DNA from 3 places in the Nocardioides sp. BE266 genome. Region 3 is predicted to be linked to each of the others. Evidence: riboswitches for the same ligand, from Rfam matches in the RefSeq annotation. Region 3 holds a riboswitch; each other region holds the start of a gene.

Region 1 (10,389 bases), on a different contig from region 3:
TCAACCTCGTCGACACCCCCGGCCACAGTGACTTCTCCGAGGACACCTACCGGGTGCTCTCCGCCGTCGACTCCGCGGTCATGCTGGTCGACGCCGGAAAGGGCCTGGAGCCGCAGACCCTCAAGCTGTTCAAGGTCTGCGCGCTCCGCGGCATCCCGGTGATCACGGTGATCAACAAGTGGGACCGCCCCGGCCTGTCGGCGCTCGAGCTGATGGACCTGATCCAGGAGAAGATCAAGCTCCGCCCCACTCCCCTCACCTGGCCGGTCGGCGAGGCGGGCGACTTCCGCGGCGTGATCGACCGCCGTACGGGCGAGTTCGTGAAGTACACCCGCACCGCCGGCGGCGCGACGCGCGCACCCGAGAAGCGGATGGCGCCCGACGAGGTCGAGGAGACCGACGCCCACCAGTGGAAGGTCGCGGAGGAGGAGCACGAGCTGCTCACCCTCGACGAGGCCGACCACGACCAGGCCCGCTTCCTCGCCGGCGAGACCACCCCGGTGATGTTCGCGTCGGCCCTGCAGAACTTCGGCGTCGCGCAGCTGCTCGACCTGCTCCTCGACATCGCCCCGGACCCCAGCCCCACCGCGGGCGTCGACGGGACCGTGCGCGAGGTGGACGACGACTTCAGCGCGTTCGTCTTCAAGGTGCAGTCCGGCATGAACAACGCCCACCGCGACCGCCTCGCCTACGCCCGCGTCGTGTCCGGCACCTTCGAGCGCGGCATGGTCGTCACCCACGCCACGACGGGCCGCCCCTTCACCACGAAGTTCGCCCAGTCGGTCTTCGGCCGCGACACGACCGTGATCGAGACCGCCGAGCCGGGCGACGTGATCGGCTTCGTCAACGCCCAGGCGCTGCGGGTCGGTGACACGGTGTACGTCGGCGACGCCATCGAGTACCCACCGGTCCCGAGCTTCGCGCCCGAGCACTTCGTGACCGCGAGCGCCGGCGACATCGGTCGCTACAAGCAGTTCCGCCGCGGGATCGAGCAGCTCGACCAGGAGGGCGTGGTGCAGGTGTTGCGCTCCGACCTGCGCGGCGACCAGAACCCGGTCCTCGCCGCCGTCGGCCCCATGCAGTTCGAGGTCGTCGAGGACCGGATGACCAACGAGTTCAACTCGCCCATCCGCTTCTCCCGGCTCGACTACCAGGTCGCCCGCCGCACCGACGCCGCCGGCGCCGCCGCCCTCGCCGGCAAGCGCGGTGTCGAGGTCCTCCAGCGCAGCGACGGCACGCACCTCGCGCTGTTCGTCGACCAGTGGCGTGCCCAGGTCACCGCGCGCGACAACCCCGAGATCATGCTCGAGGCGCTGCCCGCCGGCGGCGCCTGACCACGCTGCCTCAGACGCTGGATCAGACGCTGGGTAACTCGGTGGCGCGCTCGGGCAGGTCGGGCCGCGTCGCGTAGTCGCTGGCCTGCGACACCCACCACGCCTCGACTGTCGTCAGCCCCGTCGGCGGGTCCAGCGTGCCCGCGCAGATCGACCACCGCTCCGGTGCGTCGTCGGCTCGCCAGAACAACGACGACCCGCACCGGCGGCAGGAGCCGTACGCCGCGCCGTCGACGGCGTACCAGGCCAGGTCGCCACCGGGGTCGGTGAGCGAGAGGTCGGCCAGCGCGGCGGACGTCGCCGCCATGTGGTGCCCGGTGAACCGGCGACACCGCTCGCAGTGGCAGTTGACCACCGGCCGCAGCGGCCCGGTGACGGCGTACGCCACGGCACCGCACAGGCAGCGGCCGCGAGCCGGAGGGGCATCTGACGACATGGCGCGATCCTGCTACGCCGGGGCCCGTATCGTCGACGACGTGAACACGCGCGTGGTCCCGGCCGTCGACCTCGGCCACCAGTACGCCGACGACCTCCCCGAGCTGGCCCTCCCCTGGCAGGCCGCCGAGGTGCCCGAGCCGCGCCCGCTCGTGCTCAACGACGCCCTCGCGAGCGACCTCGGCCTGGACCCCGACTGGCTGCGCACCGCCGACGGCGTCGGGCTGCTGACCGGCACCCGCGTCCCCGAGGGCGCGACCCCGGTGGCCCAGGCCTACGCCGGCCACCAGTTCGGCGGCTACTCGCCGCGCCTCGGAGACGGCCGCGCGCTGCTGCTCGGCGAGCTCGGCGACGGTGAAGGGCGCCTGCGCGACCTGCACCTCAAGGGCTCGGGCCGTACGCCGTTCTCCCGGGGCGGTGACGGCTACGCCGCCGTGGGCCCGATGCTGCGCGAGTACGTAATCAGCGAGGCGATGCACGCCCTCGGCATCCCCACGACCAGGTCGCTGGCTGTCGTCGCGACCGGCCGCGAGGTGCACCGCGAGGTCGTGCTGCCCGGCGCCGTCCTCGCGCGGGTCGCGAGCAGCCACCTGCGGGTCGGGACCTTCCAGTACGCCCGCGCCACCGACGACCTCGACCTGCTCCGCCGGCTCGCCGACCACGCCATCGCGCGGCACCATCCCGAGGCGGCCGACGCCGAGCAGCCCCACCTCGCCCTCTTCGAGGCCGTGGTGGCAGCCCAGGCGTCGCTGGTCGCCCAGTGGATGCTCGTCGGCTTCGTCCACGGCGTGATGAACACCGACAACATGACCATCTCGGGCGAGACCATCGACTACGGCCCGTGCGCCTTCATCGACGCCTTCGACCCGGCGACCGTCTTCAGCTCGATCGACACCGGCGGCCGCTACGCCTACGGCAACCAGCCGGTCGTCGCGGAGTGGAACCTCGCCCGCTTCGCCGAGGCGCTCCTCCCCCTCCTCGCCGACGAGCAGGACGACGCGGTGGCCCTCGCCGTGGCCTCGCTCGAGAAGTTCCGCGACCTCTACTCCGACGCGTGGAAGGCGGGCATGCACGCGAAGCTCGGCCTGCCCGAGGGCCTGGCCGACGCCGTCACCTCGGCGCTCGTGGCCGACCTCGTCACGCTCATGCGCGACAACCACGTCGACCACACGTCGTTCTTCCGCGGCCTCGGTGACGCGGCCCGCGGTGACGCCGCACCCGCGCGTGGGCTCGTGCTCGACCTGGCGGCGTACGACGCCTGGGCGGAGCGCTGGCTGGCGCTCTCCCCCGACGCGGCGGCGATGGACCGGGTCAACCCGGCCTACGTCCCTCGCAACCACCTCGTCGAGGAGGCGCTGGCGGCCGGCACCGACGGCGACCTCGCGCCGCTGAACCAGCTCCTCGACGTCCTCTCGCAGCCGTACGACGTCCGCCCGGGGCAGGAGCGCTTCGCCGAGCCCGCGCCGGAGTCCTTCGGCACCGGCTACCAGACCTTCTGCGGCACGTGAGCGACACCGACCTCGACGTCGCCGTCCGCGCGGCGCGTGCGGGAGCGGCCGTGCTGCAGCGGATGTACGGCTCCGAGCTCACCCGACAGGCCAAGTCGGCCACCGACTTCGCGACCGCCGCCGACGTCGAGGCCGAGCAGGCGATCCTCGACGTGATCCGTGCCGCCCGCCCCGACGACGCCTTCGTCGGCGAGGAGCTGGGCGAGGTGAGCGGTGCGCGGGACCGCACCTGGCTGGTCGATCCGCTGTGCGGCACCCTCAACTTCGCCGCCTTCACTCCCCTGTTCTCGGTCAACGTCGCCCTGGTCGTCGGCGGCTCGACGAGTGTCGCGGCGGTCGCCCACCCGCCGAGCGGCGAGGTCTACTGGGCCGACGACGGTGCCTTCGGCGTCCTGGGCCGTGAGCACGCTGCGCCCGCCAACCGACTGGTGAACATCAACGCCGACGGTCCGCTCGACCGCCCGTTCGTCGGTGCCCAGCTCGCCGCCGACCCCGATTTCCGGGCGACGTTCGCGCCGCGGGTGGAGTCCACCACGCTCGCACTCGCCTGGGTGGCGGCCGGGCGGCGACTGGCGTACGTCACCGACGGTCGCCTCGAGGGCAGCCTGCACTTCACGCCGGGCATCGCCCTGTGCGAGGCAGCGCCCGGCGTCGTGGTCAGCGACTTCGACGGAGCACCCGTCCACACCGGCCCCGGTCTCGTCGCCGCCGCGGATGCCGAGACCCACGCGACCCTCCTGCAGCTCGTCGCCCGGCACCGCCCGTAGACTCCCCGCGAGACGCAGACCGGGAAGTCGGTGCAAGCCCGACACGGTCCTCGCCACTGTGACTGGGGAGCTGCGCCCGACGACGCCACTGGACCGTCAGGTCCGGGAAGGCCGGGAACAGCGCTCGACCCAGGAGTCAGGAGACCGCCTGCGTCCCATGCACACCTGACGATTCCACGAGAGATGGAGCGCTGCACGAATGGACGCACCCCTGCCCACGGGCGACCGCCCGACCGTCACGGTCTGCCGCGGCTGCTGCTGCGGCACCACGAAGAAGCGACCCGGCGTCGACCACGCCGCCCGGCTCGACGCCCTGCGCACGATGCTCGGCGACCGCGCGACGCTGCGGGTCACCGACTGCCTCGGACCCTGCGAACGCTCCGACGTCGTCGTGGTCAGCCCGTCGCGGGAGGCCCGACGCTCGGGCGCCCGCCCCGTCTGGCTCGGCCGGCTCAACGGACGGCACGAAACCTCGGCGATCGCCGACTGGGTCGGTGCCGGAGGGCCGGGCGTCGCAGACCTCCCCGAGAGCCTGCGCCGGTCCCCGTTCCGTCCCACGCCGGATGCGGTGGTCCTGTGAGCCGCGCAGGCGCCTCCCCCGTCCCGGCCGGACGTCGCGGTGCCGGCCACATCCTGCTCGTCGGCTACGGGACGCACCCCGACTACGACCCGGCCTGGACCCGCCGGCTGCACGACGGGGCGTGACCGGTCAGGCCTCGAAGACGCACTCCCCGTCGATCCAGGTCGAGCGGACCCGCGCCGCGCCGATCTCGTCGGGCGTCACTAACGGGTCGGCGTCGAGCACGACGAGGTCGGCCACCGCGCCGACGGCGATCGTGCCGGCGTCGTCGCGGTGGTTCACCCAGGCCGAGCCGCTGGTGTAGGCCGCGAACGCCACCTCGATCGGGAGGCCCTGCTCGGGCAGGAACGGCTCGGTGCCCGCAACCCCCGTGTCGCCGTACGACGTCCGGTGCACGGCGGTGTGGATCGCAGCCAACGGGTCGGGAGTGCTCACCGGCCAGTCGCTGCCGGCGACCAGGCGTGTGCCGGCGGCGTGGAGGTCGCCGAACGGGTACTGCCGCCCCGCCCGCTCCGGCCCGAGGAACGGGATCGTCAGCTCGGTCATCTGGTCGTCGTTGCAGGCCCACAGCGCCTGGATGTTCGCGGCGACGCCGAGCCGCGCGAAGCGGGCGACGTCGTCGGGGTGCACCAGCTGCAGGTGCGCGACGTGGTGCCGCCGCGCGGGGTCGGTGCCCTCGAGCGCGTCGAGCGCCTCGCGCACGCCACGGTCGCCCAGCCCGTGGAAGTGCACCTGGAAGCTCTCCCCGTCCAGCCGGGAGACGTACGACGGCAGCCGGGCCGGGTCGACGAAGGAGATGCCCGAGTTGCCGGTCGCGTGCCCGCACCGGTCGAGGTAGGGCTCGACGAGCGCAGCCGTCCCGTTCTCGGCCACGCCGTCCTGCATGATCTTCACGGCCGTCGCGGCGAACCGGCCGCGGGAGAAGTCCCCGCGCTTGGCGACCAGGTCGGCCACCTGCTCGATCCCACGGTCACGCTCCCACCAGAGCGCACCGACCACGGTCGCGGTCAGGTCGCCGCTCGCAGCCGCCCGGGCATAGGTCGGCCCGGCGTCGCGCATGCCGGAGTAGGCACCGACGATCGCGTCCTGCCAGCTGGTGATCCCGAGGGAGTGGAGGTACCGCTGGCCCTCGAGGAAACCGGCGTACATCTGCGCGTCGTCGGCCTCCGGGAGCACGCCGGAGAGCAGGTCCATCGCACCCTCGTGGAGCATCCCGGACGGCGTCCCGTCGGCGTCGCGCTCGATGCGCCCGTGGGCGGGATCCGGAGTCGCCGCGGTGATGCCCGCGAGCGCCAGGGCGCGGCTGTTGGCCCACATGCCGTGGTGGTCGCGGTTGACCAGCGCGACCGGCCGGTCCGCCACCACCGCGTCGAGCTCGGCCGCGGTCGGCAGGCCGCCGGGGAAGGCCGCCATCGCCCAGCCGCCACCCTGGATCCAGTCCAGCTGCGGGTGCGCGGCGGCGTACTCCCTGATGTGCGCGAGGTAGGCCGCGGCGTCGACCGGGAGTCCGCTGAGGTCGCAGGCCAGCCGCTCGAGCCCGCCCTGGATGGGGTGCACGTGCGCGTCGGTGAAGCCGGGCAGCAGCAGCGCTCCCCCGACGTCCACGACCCCCGCCCCCGCCGGCGCGACGTCCTCGCCAACGGCCACCACCCGGCCGCCTGAGACGACGACGTCGCCGACCGCGCCGAGGTAGGAGTGCCCGTCGAAGACCGTCGCGTTGCGGAAGACCGTGCTCACGGCCGCCATCCTCCACCCCCCGACGCGTGCGGGGCAGCAGCCCGATACGTTCGTGAGCCATGTCGACCATCTCGGGTACGAACGAGGAACGCGGCCTCGCCCGCCTCGCCCAGCGCAGCGCAGCGTGGACCGAGAAGTGGTTCCCCGACGCCTACGTCTTCGCCCTCGCGGGCGTCGTGCTGGTGTCGGTGGCCGCGATGGTCAACGGCTCCAGCCCGGTGCTGGTGGCCGAGACCTTCGGCGGCGGCTTCTGGGACCTGGCCCAGTTCACGCTCCAGATGGCGATGGTCGTGCTCACGGGGTACGTCGTCGCGACCTCGCCGCCGGTCGCGAAGGTGATCGAGCGGATCGCGCTCTACCCGTCCAGCCCGCGCGGCGCGGTGGCCTTCGTCGCCCTGCTGTCGTGCCTCGTGTCGATGCTCAACTGGGGCCTCAGCCTCGTCTTCAGCGGCCTGCTCGCGCGCGCCATCGCACGCCGCCCCGACCTGCGCACCGACTACCGAGCGCTCGGTGCCGCGGCGTACCTCGGCCTCGGTGCCGTCTGGGCGCTCGGCCTCTCGTCGTCGGCCGCCCAGCTCCAGGCGACGCCCGCGTCGCTGCCGCCGGAGCTGCTCGAGATCACCGGCGTGCTCGACTTCGGCACGACGATCCTCACCTGGCAGTCGCTCGTCATGGCCGCGATCCTGATCGCGCTCAGCGTCGTCATCGCGTGGGCGTCGGCGCCGCAGGGCAAGGCGATCAGGACCGCCGAGGACATGGGCGTCGACCTCTCCGACGACGTCGCGCCGATGGCCGAGCGCACCCGTCCCGGCGAGTGGCTGGAGTACTCCCGCGTGCTGCCTGTCCTGGTCGGCCTGCTCACCCTCGGCTGGCTCGTCCAGCAGTTCGCGACCTTGCCGTTCCTCAGCGTGATCAGCAGCCTCAACGGCTACCTCATGGTCTTCCTGATCCTCGGCCTCGTCCTCCACGGCACCCCGCGCGGCTTCCTCAACGCGGTCGCCAAGGCCGTCCCGACCACCGCCGGCGTGCTCGTGCAGTTCCCGTTGTACGCCGCCATGGCCGCGGTCCTCACCCGTGCCGACGGTCGCGGTGGGGTGACCGTGTCGGAACACCTCGCCGACCTGTTCACCAGCATCGGTGGAGGCGGTGCGTTCGCCGTGGTGATCGCGCTCTACACCGCGCTCCTCGGCCTGCTCGTCCCCTCGGGCGGCGGCAAGTGGCTCGTCGAGGCGCCGTACGTCATGCAGTCGGCCACCGACGTCGGGATGAACCTCGGCTGGACCGTGCAGATCTACAACGCCGCCGAGGCACTGCCCAACCTGGTCAACCCGTTCTTCATGCTGCCGCTGCTCGCCGTGCTCGGGGTCCGCGCACGCGACCTCGTCGGATTCACGTTCCTGCAGTTCCTCTTCCACCTGCCGGTGGTGCTGCTGCTCCTCTGGCTCCTCGGCACGACCTTCGAGTTCGTGCCACCGGTCACCCCCTGACCGGGCTTCAGGTGCGGGGCTAGCGTGGAGAGGTGGACGACGCGCAGCTGAAGCGGGCGGCCGACGCGGCGATGCTGCCGATCGTCGCGTCGCTCGGCGCGGTGGGGGTGATCGGCGCCCACTGGCTCCCGGACCGGGAGGGCAACCCGGTCGTGTGGATCCAGGTGCAGAGCGAGGCAGGTCGGGTCGCGGTGCAGTCCTACAGCTGGGTGCTCCCGCAGGTGCAGGCGATGCTGATGCGGCTCAACCTCGCGCCCGAGCTGGTCCTCGCCCTGCGGCTCGAGGTCACCTCGGTCGAGGCGGAGGACCGGCTCTTCGACGAGTGAGTGGCCGGGCTACTTCCCGGCCGCCTCGATGGCCTCGTCGATCGCATCGTTGAAGCGCGCCAGCCCGCCGGCGAGGTCGGCGATCGCCCGGTCCCCCAGCGTGTTCACGATCGTGCGGAGCCCCTCGGCGCGCGCCTCGGACTCGATGCCGTACGCCGTCTCGCCCGCCGCGGTCGCGCGCACCAGCATCGCCGTCGCGCCGGGGTCGTGGTGGCGCTCGACCCACCCGTGGGCCTCGGCAGCGCTGACCTGGCGGTTGATCGTCGACTGCTCGAGCTGGAGCTGCTCGGCCAGCCCACGCATGGTGTGCGGGCCGTGCTCGATCACGAGCCACAGGATGCGGAACGCCGAGGCGTCGAGGTCGGTCACCGACGAGCCCGTCTCCCGCCGCCGTCCGAGCCGCATGAGCTCGTGGCGGAGGGCGGCCAGGGTCTCGTCGGTGACCGCGACCCCCTCAGACGGTGGCATCGGCAGTCTCGTCCAGATCGACGCCGATCGCGTCTGCGCGACGCCTGACCGCAGGCACGAACGCCGCGATCGCGACGCCGACGAACGCGGCGACCGCACCGACGACGAAGCACCAGCGGAAGGCCGACTCGCTCGGCACGGCGAAACCACCGAGGCTGGTCGTGCTGCTGGTGAGCAGCGTCGCCATCACGGCGGCGGCGAGCGTCGTACCAGCCGAGCGCATCAGGCCGTTGACGCCGACGGCGGACGCGGCCTCGTGGCCGGGCACCGAGTCGAGGATCAGCGTGGGCATCGCGGCGTAGCCGATGCCGACGCCGGCGGAGGCGACGCAGGAGGCGACGAGCAGCTGCCACGGGGCGTCCATCAGCACGAGCGCGACGAGGTAGCCCGCACCGAGCACGGCGGCGCCGATCATCAGCGTCTTCTTCGCGCCGATGCTGCGCATCAGCCCGCTGGAGACCGGAGCGAAGACCAGCATCATCAGGCCGGCGGGCGCCATCCAGAGGCCGGCGCCGAGGATCGACTGGCCGAGGCCGTAGCCGGTGGCCTCGGGCATCTGCAGCAGCTGCGGGACGACGATCGACTGGGCCATCATCCCGAACCCGATGGCGACGGCGGCCAGGTTGGTCATCAGCACGGCCGGCGAGGCGGTGGTGCGCAGGTCGACGAGCGGCTCGTCCTGGCGGAGCTCGAAGAAGCCCCACGCGACCAGGACGACGAGGCCGAGGACGATCGCGCCCCACGTGCGGCCGCTGTCCCAGCCCCAGGTGCTGCCCTTGGAGACGCCGACGAGGAATGCCGAGAGGCCGATGGTCAGGCCGATGGTGCCGGGCACGTCGAGGCGGCCGGGGTGGCCGTCGTGCACGTGGGGCACCGCGAACCACGTGAGGAGGGTGATCACGGCGGAGAGCCCGGCGGCGACCCAGAAGAGGGTGTGCCAGTCGCCCGAGTCGGCGATCCACGCGGCGAGCGGCAGGCCGATCGCACCGCCGACACCGAGGGTGGCGCTCATCGTCGCGACCCCGGTCGAGGCCATCTCCGGCGGCGCGAACTCGCGGATGAACGAGATGCCGACGGGGATGAAGCCCATCGCCATGCCCTGCAGGGCGCGGCCGGCGAGGACCGGGGCGAGCGAGTCGGAGAGCGCGCAGACGGCGGAGCCGATCATGAGCAGCGCCGCGCTAGCGGTGAGCACCCGCTGCTTGCCGACCATGTCGGCGATCCGGCCGGCGACCGGCATCGTCACGGCCGCGGCCAGCAGGGTGATCGTGATGACCCATGACGCGTTCGACGACGACGTCGACAGGAACTGCGGCAGCTCGGTCTGGATCGGGATCACCATGGTCTGGGTGAGGGCGGCGCTGAGGCCGCCGGCGCACAGGACGGCGATGGCCAGTCCGGGGTGCTGCGCAGGAGTCGTACGAGAGGTCATGTGTGCAACATACACAAGTTGCGCATGACAACCAATTCGCGCACCTCTCGCGATCAGCGCACCACGGCCACCGGGCACTCGGCGCGGTGCAGCACGACCTGGCTCACCGAGCCCAAGAGCAGTCCGCTGAAGAAGCCGAGCCCGCGCGAGCCGACCACCACGAGCGACGCACCGGCGGACGCGTCCACCAGCGCCTGGCCGGGCGCGACGGCCACGACCTCGTGCTCGAGGCGTACGTCGGGGTGGTCCTCACGCACGCCCGCGAGGCTCTCGGAGAGCAGCAGCTCCCGCTCCTCGCTGTCCACGCTGCGCGGC
Region 2 (10,389 bases), on a different contig from region 3:
CGCAGCACGGTGTTGAGGCGTGCGGACCCCCTCGGGAGGTCGACGTACAGGTCACGCGGGAGGCCGATCGCCACCGCTCGTCCGGTGTCCGGCGCGACGCCGATCAGCTGGATCGCGTCGGTCAGGCCCTCCGTCACGTCGGCACCACCCGAGGCCTCCGAGCCGAGGGCGAGCACCCAGAGGGTGTCCGCGCCGACGTCGACGGCCTTGGCGGTGCCGATGGTCGTGAGGCTGATCGTCGTCGGGTGCACGGAGCCCGTGGGGACGACCAGCGCGGCGCCCGCCAGCAGGGCGAGGCGGAAGGTCGCGCGCCGCAGCCACCTCACGACGGGTCCTCCGACTCCGTCTCGGCGTCGACGGGTGCGCCGTCGTCGAGTGTGAGGTCGAAGCCGAAGACCTGCCACGAGTCGTCGCCGGGCACCAGCATGATCCGGCCGTCGAGCACGAGCGGTCGGGTGGCCCCGTCGTCCATGGTCGCGTCGAAGGCGAAGTGGACCCTCGCGCTCCCGGCGTACGCCGCGCGCCTCTGGGTGAGGAAGGAGAGCCGGGCGTCGAGCTGCGTCGCTCGTATCGCGGTGGCGTCGCGCGCGTTCGTCGCGGTGAGCACCTCGATGCTGCCCGCCGCGTCTCGGGCGGCCCGGCTGGTGAACGCGCCGAACGACTGGACGAAGTCCTCGCGCGGGAACGTGCCGAGGAAGGCCTCGACGACGTAGTCGGAGAGCACGTCGCCGACCTCGCCCTCGAGCTCGGTGCGGGTCTGGTCGTCGAGCCGGTCGGCCCCGGACACGGTCTCGACGCGCAGCGCGGCCGACTCGGCCTCCTGGGTCTCGTCGTCGGTCGGGTCCCCCGCCTGGCAGCCGGTCGCGAGCACGGCGAGGGCGATCACCACGCCGGCGCGCACGCCCACCCGCGAGGTGCGAGGGGCGTGGCGTCGACGGAGGCCCATGTCGCTCATCATGGCCGAAGGCGTCCGGTGCTGTCTCAGCTCGCCGGGACCGTGTTGACCGTGGAGAGGTCGAAGTCGGCGACGTTGTCACGGGCGGGGTGCCGGGCGGCGACCGGCCCGCGGGCGAACTCCTCGACCAGCGTGCCCGTCACGGTGCGGGTGAAGTCCAGGGTGGCGTCGCCCAGCGGGCGCTCACACCGGTCGACCATCGCGCAGCCCCAGCGAAGGGTGCCGGCGTTGAAGACGCCCGCGCCCGACGTCGAGGTGTAGTAGACCGACTGGGTCGTCGTGGTGACACCCCGGCAGGAGTACGGCGAGTGGCTCAGGATCTGCAGCGGGCGGGGGAGGCGGCCGTCGGGGTAGACGCGGTCGGCCTCGGGGCCGACGAGCCCGTGGACGTGGTCGCCGCGCCGCACGCCGGTGCCGCGGAAGCCCCACCAGGCCGGGCTGGCGATGACGTAGTCGGTGTCGACCGGGTAGCACTCGTACTGCATGCCGAGCAGGTCGTGCTCGGGCCGCGGCACGGGCGGCTGGCGGAACTGCGCGGTCGTGTCGACGGAGCCCTGGGCGTAGAGCGGGTCGAGGTGCGCGGAGTGCCGGTAGCCGACGACCACACGGGCCGCGTCCTCGAGCCCCGCCTCGAGGCGGATCCGCCAGTACATGGTGTTCGCGCCGAGGAAGGCCAGGTTCGTGCCGGCGTCGCGGGCACCGAGCACGGCGTCGCGCATCTCGTTGGTCCAGTACTCGTCGTGGCCCATCGAGACGTAGCCGCGTGCCCCCTTCAGCGCCTTCGGCGTGGTGGCGAGGTCGATGTTGGTGAAGTACGAGAGCGGCACGCCGGTCTTCTCGGCGCGGACCACGATCGGGAGCGCGGCGGTGCGGTAGTCGTTGGCGCCGGTCGCGCCGTTGTAGGGCCGGTCGAAGCTGACCGCGTGGCTGGGGGTGTCGCCGTTGGCGCCGGCGTACAGGCTGTAGCCGCCCCACTCGTTGTAGGCCTGCCACGTGGTGACGGGTGCGACCAGGGCCACGGTGCCCTTCGCCGTCGGCGAGGTGACGACGTAGGGCACCTGGGCCTCGAAGCCGGTGTCGGTGCGGAGCCGGAGGACGTAGAAGCCGGGCAGCCAGGTGGTGGTGTCGATGGTCAGGTCGCGCTTCCAGGGGGCGATCACCGTGCGCCGCTCGTACGACGCGTAGCGGGGCGGCGACTGCTCGCGACCCCGGCGGAAGCCGGACTCCCAGACGAAGGCCCCCGTGCCGCCCTCGTAGGACCCGATCCGGTAGGCCGAGGCGTCGTACCCGCCCTCGGTGGTGGAGACCTTGAGCCCCACCCGCGTGCCGGGCGTGCCGCTGGCGAGGGTGGTGTAGGCCGCGATCTCGCCGTGCTGGGCCGGGTTGCTGATCCGCCAGTCCTCGGAGCCGCGCGGCTCCGGGGCGGCCTTCTCGGCGGAGTCGGCGGCCGAGGTCCGCGGCGCGGGCAGGACCCCCATCGCCTGCTCCGCGTCGCGGACCGGCAGGTGTGACGCCGAACCGCACCCCACCAGGAGCGGCGTCACGACCAACCCCACCATCCAGGTTCGTGCTGCCTGTGCCTTCATCGTGATCACCTCGCCCGGTGGCGACGGACCCTCCGACGCCGTGTGATCGACGATTCGCCGGGGGCACTTCCCGGCACATGGGCCCGCGATCCCGGGCGCCCGGGACGATCAGGACGCCGGTCCCGACCGGCCGCGTGGGCGAGCGGGGCGTGGACCTAGGATTGCCCGCATGCCTGAGATCTCCCGGGACGAGGTGGCCCACCTGGCCATGCTCGCCCGCATCGACCTCTCCGACGCCGAGCTCGACCACCTGGCGCCCCAGCTGAGCGTCATCCTCGAGTCGGTCGCCTCCATCAACGGTGTCGCCGGTGACGACGTGCCTCCCACGTCGCACGCGATCCCGCTGACCAACGTCTTCCGCGACGACGTCGTGGTGCCCGGGCTGACGGCCGAGGAGGCGCTCTCCGGCGCCCCGGCCGTCGAGGAGCAGCGCTTCTCCGTCCCGCGGATCCTTGGAGAGGAGGCGTGATGGGCGACCCACGCACCACCGCCGCCGCGATCGCCGACAAGCTGGCCGCCGGCGACGTCACCTCCGTCGAGGTCACCCAGCTCCACCTCGACCGGATCGCCGAGGTCGACGAGCGGGTGCACGCGTTCCTGCACGTCGACCCCGACGGCGCGCTGGCCCAGGCCGCCGAGTCCGACGCCCGCCGGGCCCGCGGCGAGGCACGCGGCCCGCTCGACGGCGTACCGATCGCGGTCAAGGACGTGCTGGCCACGCGTGGCCTGCCCACCACCTGCGGCTCGAAGATCCTCGAGGGCTGGATCCCGCCCTACGACGCCACCGTCGTCGCGCGGCTGCGCGGGGCCGGCCTGCCGATCCTCGGCAAGACCAACATGGACGAGTTCGCGATGGGCTCCTCCACCGAGCACTCCGCCTACGGCCCGACCCGCAACCCGTGGGACCTCGACCGGATCCCCGGCGGCTCCGGCGGCGGCTCCGCGGCCGCGGTCGCGGCCTTCGAGGCACCCCTCGCCATCGGCACCGACACCGGCGGCTCGATCCGCCAGCCGGGCGCGGTCACCGGCACCGTCGGCGTGAAGCCGACCTACGGCGGCGTCTCCCGCTACGGCCTCGTCGCGCTGGCCAACAGCCTCGACCAGGCCGGCCCGGTCACCCGCACCGTCCTCGACGCGGCCATGCTCCACGACGTGATCGGCGGCCACGACCCCCGCGACTCGACCTCGATCGCGCAGGAGTGGCCCTCCTTCACCGAGGCCGCCACGGCCGGTGCCTCCGGCGACCTGACTGGCGTGAAGGTCGGCGTGATCACCGAGATGCAGGGCGAGGGCTGGCAGCCCGGCGTGATGGCCCGCTTCAACGACTCGGTCGAGGCGATGGTCAAGGCCGGCGCCGAGGTCGTCGAGGTGTCGTGCCCGTCCTTCGTGCACGCGCTCGCGGCCTACTACCTGATCCTCCCGGCCGAGGCGTCCAGCAACCTCGCCAAGTTCGACGCGATGCGCTACGGCCTCCGCGTCGTCCCCGAGGGCGACCCGTCCGCTGAGGAGGTCATGCGGGCCACCCGCGACGCCGGCTTCGGCGACGAGGTCAAGCGCCGCATCATCCTCGGCACCTACGCCCTCTCCAGCGGCTACTACGACGCCTACTACGGCCAGGCCCAGAAGGTGCGCACGCTGATCAGCCGCGACTTCGACGCCGCCTTCGCCCAGGTCGACGTACTGGCCTCGCCGACCGCTCCCACCACGGCGTTCAGGCTGGGGGAGAAGCTCGACGACCCGATGGCGATGTACCTCAACGACCTCGCGACCATCCCGGCCAACCTCGCCGGCGTGCCCGGCATCTCGGTGCCCAACGGCCTCGCCGACGAGGACGGCCTGCCGAGCGGCCTCCAGCTGCTCGCGCCCGCTCTCGCCGACGACCGCGTCTACCGGGTCGGCGCCGCGGTCGAGGCGCTGCACACCGCAGCCTGGGGCGGCCCGCTGCTCGACAAGGCCGCCGGCCTGGAAGGAGTCTCGTCGTGACCTCCACCGACACCGCGCTCATGCCCTTCGACGAGGTGCTGGCGGCGTACGACCCGGCGCTGGGCCTCGAGGTCCACGTCGAGCTCAACACCGCGTCGAAGATGTTCTGCGGCTGCCCGGCCGTGTTCGGCGGCGAGCCCAACGCCGGCACCTGCCCGACCTGCCTCGGCCTGCCCGGCGCGATGCCGGTGGTCAACGGCAAGGCCGTCGAGTCGGCCATCCGGATCGGCCTCGCGCTCAACTGCGACATCGCCGAGTGGTGCCGGTTCGCCCGGAAGAACTACTTCTACCCGGACATGCCGAAGAACTTCCAGACCTCGCAGTACGACGAGCCGATCTGCTTCGACGGCTACATGGACGTCGACGTCGACGGTGAGACCTTCCGCGTCGAGATCGAGCGCGCCCACATGGAGGAGGACACCGGCAAGTCGCTGCACGTCGGTGGCGCCACCGGCCGCATCCACGGCGCCGACTACTCGCTGGTCGACTACAACCGCGCCGGCATCCCGCTCATCGAGATCGTGACCCGCCCGATCCTCGGCGCAGGGGAGAAGGCGCCCGAGGTCGCCAAGGCCTACGTCTCGCAGCTGCGCGAGCTCATCGTGGCGCTCGGCGTCTCCGAGGCCCGGATGGACCAGGGCAACCTGCGCGCCGACGTGAACCTCTCGCTCTCGCCCAAGGGCAGCGGCGTGCTCGGCACCCGTACGGAGACCAAGAACGTCAACTCGTTCCGCTCCGTCGAGCGGGCCGTTCGCTTCGAGATGCAGCGCCACGCCGCGATCCTGAGCAGCGGCGGCTCGATCCTGCAGGAGACCCGCCACTGGCACGAGGACACCGGCATCACGACCAGCGGTCGCGAGAAGTCCGATGCCGAGGACTACCGCTACTTCCCCGAGCCCGACCTCGTCCCCGTGGCGCCGAGCCGCGCGTGGGTCGACGAGCTGCGCGGCACGCTGCCGGAGAACCCGACGGTCCAGCGCGCCCGGCTGCAGGCGGAGTGGGGCTTCAGTGACATGGAGATGCGCGACACCCTCGGCGCCGGCGCGCTCGGCCTGGTGATCGAGACGATCGCCGAGGGTGCCGCCCCGCAGGCCGCCCGCAAGTGGTGGCTCGGTGAGCTCGCCCGCCGCAGCAACGAGGACGGCGTCGACCTGGTCGACCTGCCCATCACTCCCGCAGACGTGGCGCGGATCCAGGCGCTGGTCGACGACAAGACCGTCAACGACAAGCTGGCCCGCCAGGTGTTCGAGGGCGTCCTCGCGGGCGAGGGCACCCCGGACGAGGTCGTCGCCGCGCGCGGACTGGCCGTGGTCTCCGACGACGGCGCCCTCGGTGCTGCCGTCGACAACGCGATCGCCGCCAACCCCGACGTCGCCGACAAGATCCGCGACGGCAAGGTCGCCGCGGCCGGTGCGCTCATCGGAGCGGTGATGAAGGAGATGCGCGGCCAGGCCGACGCCGGTCGGGTGCGCGAGCTGATCCTGGAGAAGCTGTCCTGATCCTTCCTGGGGGCCCCCTACTTTGGTCTGATTCGGCCGCCGATCGCCCGGTCTAGACAACTTGTTAGGGTCGTTGCGAGTCACATTGGTCACATCACCAACCAACGCTCGCAGCACGGGGGACTGGGCGGCACCTGCCGTCGTGGGGTCCTCGGCGAGCGGGAAGGAAGTCATGCACCATCGCATTCGACCCATCCGATCGGCCGCGGTCGCACTCTCGACCGTGGCGCTCGGAGCCGGCGTACTCGCTGCGCCTCCGGCGTCCGCCGAGCCGACGCCCGCCCTCCGCGCGGCGAAGGCCGCGGGAGGCACCGACAGCACGCCGTCGACGATCGCAGCGGAATGGATCGCCGGTGAGCTCAGCAACGGCCTCATCGTCGGCAAGTCCGGACCGGACTTCGGCCTCACCATCGACACCGGGATGGCGCTCTCGACCGTCACCAGCCAGGGCGGCACCGTGACCGCCATCAACAACTCCCTCGAGCCGCGCATCGCCGAGTACGTCGGTGACGGCACGAAGGAGTCCTACGCCGGTCCGCTGGCCAAGGCTGCGACGTTCGCCCGCACGGCGAAGAAGAACCCGATCAGCTACGGCGGGATCAACCTAATCGCCCGCCTCGAGGAGCGGACGGCCAACGTGCCGGCCGACCCGGCTGCCGAGCCGCAGGCCGCGGCGATCGCCGGCCGGATCTTCGACAAGTCCGAGTCGGGCAACAACGCCAACGTGGTCGGTCAGTCCTACGCCGTCCGCGCACTGACGCTCTCCGGCTCGACCGAGGCCGGCGCCGCCCGCGACTTCCTGCTCAAGCAGCAGTGCGCCTCGGGCTACTTCCGCGCAGGCTTCGACAAGGCCGACGTGCCGAGCCAGTCGTGCACGGAGGGCGTCGCCGGCAGCGAGGCCGACCCGGACGCCACCGCCCTCGCGGTGATCAACCTCATCGAGTCGGGCGACAAGAGCCCGGCGGTGGTGGGGGCGCTGGCCAAGGCCGGCACCTGGCTCGCCGACCGGCAGCGCGGGAGCGGCGCGATCCGTGCCGCGGCGCCGATCAGCCAGATCAACACCAACTCGACGGCCATCGGTGGCTACGCGCTGGGCCTGCTGAAGAACCGCGACGCCGCCCTCAAGGCCGCGCTCTGGGTGCGCAAGAACCAGCCGGTCGACAAGTACAAGTGCCGCACGGCGCTGACCAGGGACACCGGTGCGGTGGCCTACCGCAAGGACCGCGTCAAGGCGTCCAACGTCACCGGCATTCCCGCCGAGGCGCGTGACGAGTGGCGTCGTGCGACGGCCCAGGCGATCCTCGGCCTGCAGTTCGCCCCGGCGAGCAAGGACAAGCTCAAGATCGTCTCGGTGCGCAAGCAGGCTCGCGCCGGCGAGCGGGTCCAGTTCCGCGTGTACGGCCTGGCTCCGAGCGAGAGCGCCTGCATGCAGGTCAAGGGTGACTTCCTGCGCGTGAAGGGCAAGAAGTCCGGCGACAAGATCGTCCGCAAGCTCCAGCTCCCCGCCGGCAACCAGCGGCGCGTCGGGCTCGTGAAGACCTCGGACGACGAGGCACGTACGTCGCTCCGGGTCCGCAACTGACCCACCAGCACCACCTGATGCACCCTGCTTCGGCCCGGCGTCCCGAGACGCCGGGCCGAAGTGCGTCCCGGAGCGCGCCGGGGTTACGCTTCGCACGCCGCACCCGCCCGGGTCGGCACCACACACGCCCGAGCTGGGGAAAGCCGGTCCGACACCGGCGCTGACCCGCAACCGTGGGCACGGGAGCGATCCCGTGCGAGCCGGAACACCCGCCTCGACGCGTCTTGATCACCATCGCTGTCGAGGAATGCAGCGGGTAGACGGTCCCGACCGGCGCCCTCGCTGTCGCAGCGAGGGAAGGGACCATGAAGCTCCTCTCCGGACTGGCCGCCGTCGCGCTGGCCGCCACCACTCTCACGCAGCCGGCATACGCCGCGCCGCTCCCGACCAGCCCGACCGCCGACCGCGCGGTCCAGGCCGGCGCCACCTGGCTGAGCGGCCAGCTCACCAACGGCCTGGTCTTCAACGACCAGTTCGGCGGCTTCAACGACTACGGCCTCTCCGCCGACTTCGCCTTCGCGCTGAAGGCCGTGGGCAAGGACGCCACCGCGTCGAGCATCGTCGACGCCATCGAGCCGGTCTCTGACTCGTGGGCGACCGGTGGCACCTTCGCGCCCAACCGTGTGTACGCCGGCAGCCTCGCCAAGCTGGTCAGCGTGGCGCAGGCGACGGGCAAGGACGCCACTGACTTCAACGGCACCGACCAGGTGACGCGCCTGGAGGACCTGGTCTCCTCCTCCGCGCCGCTGGTCGGCCGCCTCGAGGACGCGGGCGTCGACACCAACGACCCCTTCGACTCCGACTTCGTCAACGTGATCGGCCAGTCGTTCGCCGCGCGGGCGCTGACCACCGCGGCCTCAACGCGCGCCGCCGATGCGACGACCTTCCTGCTCGACCAGCAGTGCGACGCCGGGTTCTTCCGCGCCCAGCTCAACGGCGACAAGGCCGACACGCAGCAGGGCTGCACGAGCGCCGACACCGGCAGCGTCGACACGACCGCACTCGCCGTCATCAACATCCTGGACACCCCCGGCGCCTCCCGGACCGCGCGCGGCGCGGCCGCGCTCGCCGCGGACTGGCTGAAGGGCCAGCAGGCCGCCGATGGCTCGTTCAGCGCGGGTGCGTCCGAGGGCTACAACGCCAACACGACCGGCCTCGCCGGCTGGGCCCTGTCCCGCGCGGGTGAGTCGGCAGCGGCGGCGAAGGCGGCCACCTGGCTGCGAGCGGTGCAGATCGCCGACCTTGCCGCGTGCGCGACGAAGCTCGCGGCCGACAACGGTGGCGTGGCCTACAAGCCGAGCATCCTCGCCGCCGCCCGCACCAGCGGCATCGCCGCGGCCGCGCGCGACCAGTACCGCCGGGCCACTGCCCAGGCGCTCCCGGCCCTGGCCAGTGCTCCGGCCGCGAACGGCACGCTCGGACTCTCCGCCCCGGCCTCCGCGGTCGAGCGGAGCACCGTCACGGTCAACGTCACCGGCCTCGGCCAGGGCGAGGCGGCCTGCGTCACCCTTGGCTCCGTGGCAAAGCCCGTCACCGGCACCGGCAGCACCGTGCCGGTGTCCTTCGACCTGCCGGCCGGTGTCGGCGCGCGTACCTTCACGCTCACCACCCTGTCCGGTGCGTCGTCTGCCACCACCGCGGCCACGGCCACCCCGCCGACCGTCGGCAAGCTCGCCGCGGCCAGGGTGGAGAAGGTCACGAGGAACCGCTTCACCCTCTCGGTCGCGTGCGAGTCGAACGTCGCCTGCGCGGGAACGCTCAAGGTCCGCTCGGCCGGCAAGGTCAAGCTCGCCAACGGCAAGAAGCGCGAGCTGCTGCTGGCCAAGAAGGCCTACACCGTGACGCCCGGTACGACCGCCGACGTCACGCTGAAGCTCACCAAGGCCGCCCGTTCGGCCTTGGGCACGATGCGCCTGCGCGTCGTCGCCGTCCAGCGGACGTCGGGCGCCGAGCCGGCCAGCACGAAGTTCTGGCTGAAGCGCGCGTGATCTCGACCCAGGCTCGCGCACACCGGATGCTGCGCCCCCTCACCCTCCTGGCCGCTGGTCTGGTGGGCGGGGGAGCGACTCTGTCCCTCTCGCTGGGGCTCGCACCGACGGCCTACGTCGCGTCTGCGGGTGCGGCTACCTGCACCTCGTCGGGAGGTGTCAGCGTCGTCGTCGACTACCGCGAGCTCGGCGGGAGCACCGTGACGACGTGCGCGCCGGATGGTGGCGGCAAGAGCGCGGCGGCGGTCTTCGCCTCGGTGGGCGTCAGGATCAGCTACGCCACCCGCCAGCCGGGCTTCGTGTGCCGCGTCAACGACGTACCTGCCAACGACCCGTGCGTGAACGCCTCGCCCGCCAACGCCTACTGGGGCCTCTGGTGGTCCGATGGCTCGTCGGGCTCGTGGACCTACGCGTCCTCCGGCGTGGGCGGCCAGACCGTCCCCGCCGGAGGTTCGGTGGGCTGGGCGTGGCAGCAGGACCGTGGCGGCTCTCCCGCCGCACCGTCCGTCGCCCCACCGGTCGCGCCGGCCTCGCCGAGCCCGACGTCCTCGCCCACGTCGTCGCCCACCTCGTCCCCGACCTCGTCGCCGACGAACCCGGGCTCGGGCTCGGGTGGGTCCGGAGGGTCCGGCGGCACGGGTGGCGGCAAGGGCGGCGGCAGCTCGCCGACCTCGTCACCGAGCCCGTCGACCTCGCCCTCCGGGACGCCCAGCAGCACCCCCTCCGAGTCGCCCCTGGCCAGTGAGTCTCCCAGCGACTCACCGTCCAGCAAGCCCTCGAAGAAGCCCACCAAGGG
Region 3 (10,389 bases):
AGTGGCGCCGGACTGTCGGTGGTTCCGCTTATGCTCGCCGGGAAGTTTGCCTGTTGCCAAACTGATTCTTTCATTGAGGAGCAGCAATAATGCGTTTGACCAGTATAACGGTCCGGCGATTCAGAAACTTCGTCGAAGACCAAGAGATACATATCGAGGATGACGTCACCTGCCTTGTCGGGAAGAATGAGTCCGGGAAGACCACCGTCCTTAAGGCACCGCACCGACTAAACCCCGCGAACGGAACCAGCCTGAAGTTCAACATGACTCAGGAGTATCCGCGGTGGCGACTTGCCCGCGACCGCCGCGCGAACTCTGGGCTGTCTGAGACACGGCCTATCCAAGCAACATTTGCACTGGATGCAGCTGACATTGACGCCCTCGCGGGGACATTTGGTGTGCGTATTCCCGAGAATGTCAGTGTGCATGCGTCTCGAGACTACGACAACGACGCTGAGATCTGGTTCTCCTATGACGATGCCGACGTGATTGTTCAGGCTGCGGCGGACGTAGAAATCACGGGCGACGACCTGGATGCCCTCACTGCCTGCGAGGACCTTGTCGATGCAAGGTCGGTCGCGAAGGAGCAGGCAAAATCGCTCAAGGACGCCGATGAGCCCTTGCGCGCAAAGGCGATGACGGCTTTCGGCACAGCTCTTAACAAGTACGGCTTTCTCGAAGGCGGGTGGGAGCAGGAACAAGTCGACACCGTGTGGGATCGGCTCCCAAAGTTCTTCTACTTCTCTTCCTACAACGTGCTTCCCGGAGAAACAGACCTCAACGACCTCGCATCAAAGATCGCGGCTGGCAAACCACTCACCGACCGAGAGCGCTCGGTAGTCGCGTTGCTCGCGCACGCGGGCGAGAGGCCGCAGGACTTCATGGACTCCGACTACGACAGTCGGAAGGCGGAACTTCAAGCGGCGAGCGTCGACCTCAGCCAGCACGTATTCGAGTACTGGCGTCAGAACAATGACCTCGACGTCATCTTCGACACTGACAGCATCATGGTGGAGGAACCTGATGGCGTGGAGCGCCCGCACCGCATCCTCAAGATCGAACTGCGCGACGGCCGCCACGGAAACGTCGAGACGAACTTTTCAACGCGTTCCACTGGGTTCCAGTGGTTCTTCTCGTTCTTCGCCGCCTTCAGTGAGTACCAGCACTCGAAGAGTCCAATCATCGTCTTGCTCGATGAGCCAGGTACCAGTCTTCACGGCGATGCCCAGCGCGACTTCGTGCGTTTCATCTTCGAGGAGCTCGGCTCGTCAAAGCAGACCATCTACACGACTCACTCGCAACACATGGTCGACCCGACCAAGTACGAGAAGCTACGTGGGGTTCACGATCGAGCAACTCGATCTGATCCCGACCAAGGAGTCGTCGTGACGCCGATCAGTTTGAGCGCGGATCCCTCCACGATGCTCCCGGTGGAGTCGGCACTCGGCTATTCGGTTAGCCAGCATCTCTTCATTGGCTCTGGGCAGCACCTGCTCGTCGAGGGCAGCAGTGACTTCGTCTACCTGCAGCGGCTAACGGAGTACCTCCTCGTCAAGCCTGAAGGAGACAACCATGGCCTCGACCCACGCCTGGCGATCCTGCCGGTTGGCGGCATCGACAACATGCCAGCCTTCGTGGCGCTGCTTGGACGACGTCTCGCCGTGACGGCGCTCGTTGATGGCGATCGGACCAACGCGAAGTTGCAAAGAATCCAGAAGGCCGCGCGGCACAACGGGGTCGGCGAAGATGCAATCGTCGTGTGCTCCGACCTCGACAAGTTGCCGTCGAACGCAGACATCGAGGATCTGTTCGACGTTGCCGACTACCTGAAGCTGTTTAACTGGGCCTTCAACGAAGACGTCAAGGCCTCGGACCTGCCCAATACCGATGAGCCCATCATCAAGAAGATCACGGGTGTCCGCGGAGCGTTTGATCACGCAGTGCCGGCCCACGCGTTGACTGATCACCGCGAAGAGTTCTTCGAATCGATCAAGCCGAAGACGGTGAAGCAGTTCGCGGCGCTGTTCTCACAGCTCAACGGCACCGTGAACATCTGACAAGGCCGCTCAAGAAGCCTGGGTTGCGTGATCGCCTCGCGGCCTACTTCCCGCAACTAGACCGACCGGAGGGGACGAGCTCGATCAACCGCCGGATTCTTCGGAGCTGTCGCCCCATAAGAGAGCAGTCGGCGCCCACGGTCGGACGAGAACGCGACACGTGCCGACGCAGCATTCTGGGCGGGGTGCCCTAGGTCGAAGACCTACTTGGACCTACGTCGTTAGCGCCCATTGAGTGACTGCCCGTGCTGGGCTCCAGCCGGTGAACGTCCCCACAGGCGCGGCCGTCTCGACACTGATGCGGGTGAGCTCGCCGCCGTGGTCGGCGGACGCCTTGGCTAGCAACGTCTCGGTCTCCAACGTGACGCCGTGGACGACAAGGCGGCCGCCGGGCTTGAGGGCGGCGAGGCAGGTGTCGAGGACGCCTTCCCGGGTCACCCCTCCGCCGATGAAGATGGCGTCCGGAGCTTCGAGGCCATCCAAGGCTGAGGGGGCGCGGCCTTCGACGACCTGGAGGTCGGGGACGCCGAGGGCCTCAGCGTTGCGCGCGATGCGAGCGGCTCGCTCGGGGTCGGACTCGATGGCGATGGTGCGGCAGGTGGGGTGCGACCGCATCCATTCAATGCCGACCGAGCCGGCGCCGGCGCCGACGTCCCAGAGGAGTTGGCCGGGGGTGGGCATGAGGCGGGCGAGGGCGGAGGCGCGGAGGTCGCGCTTGGTGAGCTGGCCGTCGTTCTCGAAGGCCGGGTCGGGGAGGCCAGGCGCCCAGGAAGCGAGGCCGTTTCCAGAAACCTCGATGCAAATGACGTTGAGAGCCGGCGACGAAGCCGACCATGATGAGGCATCACCAGACACCGAGGACTCCGACGACGAGCCCAGGTCGCCGAGCACGGTCATGGAGGACGCACCCCAGCCCGACGAGGTCAGCAGCGCAGCGACCGAGGCAGGGGTCGAGGCGTCCGACGACAGCACCAGCAACCGCCGCCCCGGCGCACACTCGCGGAGCACGGACGACACGGACCGACCGACCACCGTCACCACCGCACAGGACGAGGACGACCACCCCATCCGAGCCCGAGCCAGGGACACCGACGAGACCGCCGGCACCACCCGCACCGGGGCGCCGTACTCGAGCAAGGTTGTCGCGATCCCGGAGACCAACGGGTCGCCGGAGGCCAACGCGACGACGGGTCGACCGGCGTACTCGGCAAGCAGCAAAGGCAGCTCAGAGGCCAAGGGCGACGGCCACGGGACCCGCGTCTGGCCCGGCACGGAAGGCACCAGAGACAGGTGCCGCGAGCCGCCCCAGAGCACATACGCCTCGCGCACCAGGGCCTGCGACGACGGCGAAAGAGAGGCCCACCCGTCGGCCCCGATCCCGACGACCACGATCTCCGTGGGCACACCAGTGGACGACATGGCCGCAGACGCTATCGTGACGCGCACAAGGCGAGAGGTGCCCCGAAGTCTGGGGAGAATCTGGGAAGCCGGTGAGATTCCGGCACAGGGCCCGCTGCGGTGACCGAGGCACGACCTCGGAAGTCCGAAGACCGGCCTCCCGCCAGTCAGTTCCAACCTGGCAACGAGAGCGGGAGCCCCCATGCCACTGCAGTACCCCCTATGCGCCGTCGTCGGATCTGATGACATGACGCTCGCCCTGATCCTCACCACGATCTCCCCCGAGGTCGGCGGCGTCCTCGTGCGCGGCGAGAAGGGCACGGCCAAGTCCACGACCGTCCGCGCCCTCGCGTCCGTGCTACCGCCGATCGAGGTGGTCGCCGGCGACCGGTTCTCCAGCGCCCCCGGCGACACCTCGCCCGATGGCACCTGGCCGCGTGACGCGGAGACCGAGACCCGACCCGTACGCCTCGTCGAGCTGCCCGTCGGCGCCACCGAGGACCGCGTGCTCGGCTCGCTGCACCTCTCCAAGGTGCTGGCCGACGGCGTCGCCGAGTACGAGCCCGGCCTCCTCGCCCGCGCGCACCGCGGCATCCTCTACGTCGACGAGGTCAACCTCCTCCACGACCACCTCGTCGACCTGCTGCTCGACGCCGCCGCGATGGGCCGCTCGACCGTCGAGCGCGACGGCGTCTCGGTCGCCCACGCCGCCCGCTTCGTGCTCGTCGGCACCATGAACCCCGAGGAGGGCGAGCTCCGCCCCCAGCTCCTCGACCGCTTCGGCCTCACCGTCGAGATCGCCGCACCGCGCGACCCTCAACTGCGCGCCGAGGTCGTACGCCGTCGCCTCGCCTTCGACGCAGACCCGCACGCGTTCGTGGAGTCGTACGCCGACGCCGAGCGCGCGCTGACCGACCGGATCGCCTCCGCCCGCAAGCTGCTGCCCGAGGTCGAGCTCACCGACGCGGTGCTGACCAAGGTCGCCGAGGTCTGCGCCGCCTTCGAGGTCGACGGCATGCGCGCCGACATCGTCACCACACGTACGGCGATCGCGCACGCCGCCTGGCACGGTCGTACCTTCATCACGAGGGCCGACATCCGCCAGGCTGCGCTGCTCGCGCTTCCGCACCGGCGGAGGCGGAACCCGTTCGATGCGCCTGGGCTGGATGAGGAGTTGCTGGACCAGATCCTCGGCGATGAGGAGCCGGAGCCTGAGCCGCCTGCGCCTCCGGAGCCGGAGGGTGACGGGTCGGATGATCCTGGTTTCGACACGGGCCCGGAGGGCCCTGCTCAACCGACGGATCACGCTGAGCGCCCTGCTCAACCGACGGATCACGCTGAGCGCCCTGCTCAACCGACGGATCACGAGGAGCGCCCTGCTCAACCGACGGATCGCGAGGAGGGTCTCGATACGCCTCCTCGTTCCTCGTCGGCTACTCGACCAACTGAGATTGTGGGCGCGGCGGATCCGTACAAGGTGCGGCGGTTCGAGGTCACCGGGACCGGCGCGGGTGAGTCGGGGAAGCGGTCGCGGGCCCTGACGACCAACGGTGGACGCGTCGGGTCCGACCCGACGGGCAAGGGCGGGCTCCACCTGGTCGAGACGATCCGGGCAGCGGCACCACACCAGCAGAGCCGCGGTAGGACCGACGGCCGGATCAGGTTCGAGGACACCGACCTCCGCACCGCACGACGCGAGGGCCGGGAGGCCAACCTCGTGCTCTTCTGCGTGGACGCGAGCGGGAGCATGGCCGCGCGCAAGCGGATGGAGCAGGTGAAGACCGCGATCCTCAGCCTGCTGCTCGACGCCTACCAACGCCGCGACAAGGTCGGGCTGGTCACCTTCCGCGCCGACACCGCGGAGGTCGCGCTCCCGCCGACCCACTCGGTCGACATCGCGGCCAAGCGCCTCGCCGACCTGCCGGCAGGAGGGCGTACCCCCCTCGCCGAGGGCCTGCTGACCGCGGCGGAGGTGCTGCGGGTCGAGAAGGTGCGCGACCCACGACGGCGACCGCTGCTCATCGTGATCACGGACGGCCGCGCCACCCACGGCAACGACCCCGTCGTCCGCAGCCGGAAGGCGGCGCAGTGGATCGCCGAGCAGGGCATCAGCTCGGTCGTGGTCGACTGCGAGAACGGCCCGATCCGGCTCGGCCTCGCCGCCCAGCTTGCCCAGCAGCTGCAGGCGACCCACCTGCCGATCGCCGAGGTCAGCGCACAAGCCCTGACCGGCGTGGCGAGGGTGGCGTGAGCACAGACCTGTACGACGTCATCGCCCGCCGGCGCGACGTACGTGCCGAGTTCAGTGGCGAGCCCGTCGACCTCGGGCAGCTGCGGCGTGTCCTCCAGGCTGCCCACGAGGCGCCGAGCGTCGGGCACAGCCAGCCGTGGGACTTCGTGCTCGTCTTCGACGAGGACACCCGCGAGCAGTTCGCCGACCACGTCGAGACCGAGCGCCGGGCCTTCGCCGAGCAGCTCGAGGGCGAGCGCCGGACGACCTTCGAGAAGATCAAGGTCGAGGGCATCCGCGAGTCCGGCCTCGGCGTCGTGGTGACCTACAGCCCCGAGCGCGGCGGGCAGCACGTGCTCGGCCGCCACGCGATCGCCGACACCGGCCTCTACTCCACCTGCCTGGCCATCCAGAACCTCTGGCTCGCTGCCACCGCCGAGGGCCTCGGCGTCGGGTGGGTGTCGTTCTACCGGGAGGAGTTCCTCGCCGACCTCGTCGGGCTGCCCGATGGCGTACGCCCGGTCGCGTGGCTCTGCCTCGGACCGGTGCGGCACCTGCAGGCGGTGCCCGACCTCGTACGACACGGCTGGCGCAAGGGGCGCTCGCTCGACGAGGCCATCCACCTCGAGAGCTGGAGGGGCTGACATGCCGCAGGGCGTCCCGACCACGATCCCCGACGACGGGCTCACCACGCGCGAGCGGCGCAACCGCCCGCTGCTCATGGTCCACACCGGCCCCGGCAAGGGGAAGTCGACCGCCGCCTTCGGGCTCGCGATGCGCGGGTGGAACCAGGGCTTCAGCATCGGGGTCTTCCAGTTCGTGAAGTCCGCCAAGTGGCGCATCGGCGAGCAGACCGTGCTCGAGCGGCTCGGCGATCTGCACGAGGAGACGGGCGAGGGCGGCCCGGTCACCTGGCACAAGATGGGCTCGGGCTGGTCGTGGTCGCGCAAGGCGGGCACCGAGGAGGACCACGCGGCCGACGCCGCTGAGGGGTGGGCCGAGATCAAGCGGGCTCTCGCCGAGGAACGGCACGACCTCTACGTCCTCGACGAGTTCACCTACCCGATGAAGTGGGGCTGGGTCGACGTCGACGACGTCGTCTCCGCGCTCGTCGGCCGCCCCGGCCGCCAGCACGTCGTGATCACCGGCCGGCACGCCGACGCGCGGCTGATCGAGGCCGCCAACCTCGTGACCGAGATGGGCCAGGTGAAGCACCCGATGGAGGTCGGGCAGAAGGGCCAGCGGGGCATCGAGTGGTAGCCCTCCCCCGCCTCATGGTCGCCGCGCCCGCGTCCGGGCACGGCAAGACCACCGTCGCCACCGGGCTGATGGCCGCGCTTGCCCACGCCGGCCACACCGTCAGCGGCCACAAGGTCGGCCCCGACTACATCGACCCCGGCTACCACGCCCTCGCCACGGCCCGCCCCGGCCGCAACCTCGACCCGCACCTCGTCGGCGAGGAGCGCCTCGTCCCGCTGCTGCTGCACGGCGCCGCCGGCGCTGACCTCGCGGTGATCGAGGGCGTGATGGGCTTGTACGACGGCCAGATCGGTGGCGACGGCTTCGCATCGACGGCCCACGTGGCCGCCGTGACGCGCACCCCCGTCGTCCTCGTCGTCGACATCTCGTCGGCTTCGCGCACGATCGCCGCGACCATCCACGGCCTGATGACCTGGTCGCAGCCGCCCGTCGACGTGGTCGGGGTGATCCTCAACAAGGCGGGCTCCGCGCGGCACGCGGACGAGGTGGTGCGCTCGATCGGCGACCGGCTGCCGGTGCTCGGGATCCTCCAACGCGACGACGGCATCGAGGCGCCCTCGCGGCACCTCGGGCTGGTGCCGGCCGCCGAGCGCGAGGATGCGGCGGCGGCGCTGGATCGGCTTGCCGCTCAGATCGCGGAGAAGGTGGATCTGGAGGCGGTCGTACGGCTGGCGTCGGCGGCGGAGGATCTGCACGAGCGGGCTTGGGATCCCCATGAGGCTCTTGGTTTCGACACGCTCGCTTCGCTCGCTGCTCAACCAGCGAGTCACTCGCTCGCTGCTCAACCGGCGAGCCACTCGCCGTCGGTTGAGCAGGGCGCCCTGGCGCCCGTGTCGAAACCAGGCGACGGCTCACGGATCGCGGTGGCTGGGGGGCGGGCGTTCACGTTCCGCTATGCCGAGACCGTCGAGCTCCTTCGGGCGGCGGGCGCGGAGATCGTCGACCTCGACCCGCTGACCGACGCCCGGCTGCCCGAGGGGACGACCGGGCTCTACCTCGGCGGCGGGTTCCCGGAGATGCACGCGGCCGAGCTCGGGGCCAACGAGCGGCTGCGCCGCGACATCCGTACGTCGATCGCGCGCGGGCTGCCGACCGTGGCCGAGTGCGCGGGCCTGCTCTACCTCTGCGAGTCCGTCCGTGGGCCCGACGGTCCGGCGGTCCCGATGGTCGGCGCGATCGACGCCGTCGCCGAGATGGCGCCGCGGCTCACGTTGTCCTACCGCATCGCGACGGCCGCGACCGACAACCTCCTGGCGAGGGCCCACGAGGAGATCACCGGGCACGAGTTCCACCGCACCCACCTGACGCGGGCTGCGACCGGCGACCCGGCCTGGCGCCTCCCCCACGACGAGGGCGTCGCGACGCCGAGCCTGCACGCGTCGTACCTCCACACCCACTGGGCCGGCCACCCCCAGCTCGCCCGCCGGTTCGTCGAGGCCGCGAGGAAGCACCAGGGCCCCGACCTCCGCCACCACGGGGACAAGGAAGCCACCAAAGGCCTGGTGGACCTCGCCGTCAACGTCTTCGACGGCCCGCGCCCGACCTGGCTCGACCGCGCGCTCCGGGAGTCGGTCGAGGCTGCGGACGCCTACCCCGACGCCACCGAGGCCGAGCGGGCGGTGGCGACGAGGCACGGAAGGGACGCGGCGGACGTCCTCGCGACGGCCGGAGCCGCGGAGGCCTTCACCCTCATCGCGAGGCTGAGGGACTGGCGGCACCCGGTCGTCGTACATCCCCAGTTCACCGAGCCCGAGGTCGCACTCCGCACGGCCGGCCACACCCCCGGCCAAGTGCTGCTCAGCCACCAAGACGGCTTCCGGCTGAAGGCCGAGGACGTCCCCGACGACGCCGACCTCGTCATCATCGGCAACCCGACCAACCCGACCGGCGTGCGCCACAAGGCCGACACGATCAGGAGCCTGACGAGACCCCACAGGCTGGTCGTCGTCGACGAGGCCTTCCTCGACGACGACGTCGAGACCCTGACCGACGAGCGGATCGACGGGCTCGTCGTCCTCAGGAGCCTCACCAAGATCTGGTCGATCCCCGGCATCCGCGCGGGCTACCTCCTCGCCGAGCCCCGGACAGTCGAGGAGCTCAGGCAGCACCAGACGCCGTGGTCGGTCTCCGCCAGCGCCATCGCCGCCCTCATCGCCACCAGCACTGAGCAGGCGAGGGACGAGGCACGACGACGGGCAGAGGAGCTGGCGGACCGGCGCCGCCACCTGGAAGACGGATTGCGCGAGCTCGGCATCGAGACGATCCCCAGCACCGCGCCGTACGTCCTCGCCCGCACCGGTGGCGGAAGCCGGGAAGCCTTGCGGGGCTTGGGTTTCGCGGTCCGGAGGGCCGACACGTTCCCCGGGCTCGACGACGAATGGGTCCGGATCTCAGCCCGACGAAAGGTGGTGACGGACGAGCTGCTGGGTGCGCTACGCTCGCTCCACCCAGTCCTGAGGAAGCCGGTGCGAATCCGGCACAGTGGCGCTACTGTGACACCGCTCTGAGCGGTGAAGTCAGACCCGACGGACTGGAAGTCACTCCCCATCAACCCGGGACGCTTTCATCCCGAAGGAGGAACCATGGCAGCCGCCATCTCCAGCCCCATCGCGGGCCCCGCACCGTCCGACCTCGTCATCCCGGTCAAGGAGCTCGCTCCATGGCTCGTCCTCGGCGCGCTGTTCGCCATGACCGTGCTGGTGCTGATCAGCTCGGTGCAGGGCGCAATCACCATCCCCGAGGGCACTGCGATCCACGAGTGGGTCCACGACGGCCGGCACCTGCTCGGCTTCCCCTGCCACTGACGGCCGGATGAGCACCCGTACCTTCCTGGTCCACGGTCTCCTCGCTGGTCTCCTCGCCGGTGTCGCCGCGTTCGTCGTGGCCTACACCGTCGGCGAGCCCCAGATCGACAAGGCCATCGCCCTCGAGGAGGCTGCCAGCGCCACGGCAGCCGACCACGAGCACAGTGACGGCGCCGCCGCTCACTCCCACGACGACGAGGACGCCGTCGTCTCCCGCAGCACCCAGTCGACCCTCGGCCTGGCCACCGGCACCCTCGGCCTCGGCGTCGTGCTCGGCGGCTTCACCGGCCTGCTCGCCGCGGTCGGCCTGGGCCGCCTCGGCGGCCTGCGTCCTGCCGCCAGCACCGCCCTCGTGGCGCTGCTGGCCGCGGTGTCCTTCAGCGTGGTGCCGTTCCTGAAGTACCCCGCCACCCCGCCCGCCGTCGGCTCCGGGGAGACGATCGACAGCCGCACGGCCGTCTACTTCGGCTTCCTCACGATCTCGGTCGTCGGCGTCCTCGCCGCCGTGTCCGTCGCGCGCCGGGCGGCGCGTCGGTGGACCGGCGTGCCGGGCGTCCTCGCCGGCGCAGCGACGTACGTCGTGGTGGTGGCCGTGGCCGCCGTCGCGTTCCCGAAGATCGACGAGCTCGGCGACTTCCCG

Evidence for each region. A riboswitch is a leader RNA that binds a small molecule or an ion and turns the genes downstream of it on or off. The one in region 3 is predicted to bind cobalamin.
Region 1: linked by a shared signal. The riboswitch ahead of J2X46_RS21990 ((2Fe-2S) ferredoxin domain-containing protein) and the one ahead of J2X46_RS04380 (VWA domain-containing protein) in region 3 are both predicted to bind cobalamin.
Region 2: linked by a shared signal. The riboswitch ahead of J2X46_RS21765 (hypothetical protein) and the one ahead of J2X46_RS04380 (VWA domain-containing protein) in region 3 are both predicted to bind cobalamin.

What each region holds. Positions count from the first base shown of each region.
Region 1 covers NZ_JAURTI010000010.1:31,701-42,089, forward strand. The annotation lists gene J2X46_RS21970 (peptide chain release factor 3) at 1-1,334, shown strand, start outside; gene J2X46_RS21975 (GFA family protein) at 1,357-1,770, opposite strand; gene J2X46_RS21980 (protein adenylyltransferase SelO family protein) at 1,811-3,277, shown strand; gene J2X46_RS21985 (inositol monophosphatase family protein) at 3,274-4,044, shown strand; cobalamin riboswitch at 4,063-4,191, shown strand; gene J2X46_RS21990 ((2Fe-2S) ferredoxin domain-containing protein) at 4,244-4,624, shown strand; gene J2X46_RS21995 (hypothetical protein) at 4,621-4,749, shown strand; gene J2X46_RS22000 (amidohydrolase) at 4,754-6,361, opposite strand; gene J2X46_RS22005 (TIGR00366 family protein) at 6,421-7,848, shown strand; gene J2X46_RS22010 (hypothetical protein) at 7,881-8,174, shown strand; gene J2X46_RS22015 (MarR family transcriptional regulator) at 8,184-8,642, opposite strand; gene J2X46_RS22020 (MFS transporter) at 8,629-10,074, opposite strand; gene J2X46_RS22025 (universal stress protein) at 10,128-10,389, opposite strand, start outside.
Region 2 covers NZ_JAURTI010000009.1:128,561-138,949, forward strand. The annotation lists gene J2X46_RS21730 (LCP family protein) at 1-326, opposite strand, end outside; gene J2X46_RS21735 (hypothetical protein) at 323-946, opposite strand; gene J2X46_RS21740 (N,N-dimethylformamidase beta subunit family domain-containing protein) at 982-2,541, opposite strand; gene gatC (Asp-tRNA(Asn)/Glu-tRNA(Gln) amidotransferase subunit GatC) at 2,711-3,010, shown strand; gene gatA (Asp-tRNA(Asn)/Glu-tRNA(Gln) amidotransferase subunit GatA) at 3,010-4,524, shown strand; gene gatB (Asp-tRNA(Asn)/Glu-tRNA(Gln) amidotransferase subunit GatB) at 4,545-6,023, shown strand; gene J2X46_RS21760 (terpene cyclase/mutase family protein) at 6,247-7,605, shown strand; cobalamin riboswitch at 7,698-7,837, shown strand; gene J2X46_RS21765 (hypothetical protein) at 7,911-9,593, shown strand; gene J2X46_RS21770 (hypothetical protein) at 9,620-10,389, shown strand, end outside.
Region 3 covers NZ_JAURTI010000002.1:12,479-22,867, reverse strand. The annotation lists gene J2X46_RS04390 (AAA family ATPase) at 90-2,057, shown strand; gene cbiE (precorrin-6y C5,15-methyltransferase (decarboxylating) subunit CbiE) at 2,271-3,476, opposite strand; cobalamin riboswitch at 3,495-3,631, shown strand; gene J2X46_RS04380 (VWA domain-containing protein) at 3,703-5,706, shown strand; gene bluB (5,6-dimethylbenzimidazole synthase) at 5,703-6,329, shown strand; gene cobO (cob(I)yrinic acid a,c-diamide adenosyltransferase) at 6,331-6,945, shown strand; gene J2X46_RS04365 (cobyrinate a,c-diamide synthase) at 6,960-9,452, shown strand; gene J2X46_RS04360 (CbtB-domain containing protein) at 9,528-9,749, shown strand; gene J2X46_RS04355 (CbtA family protein) at 9,757-10,389, shown strand, end outside.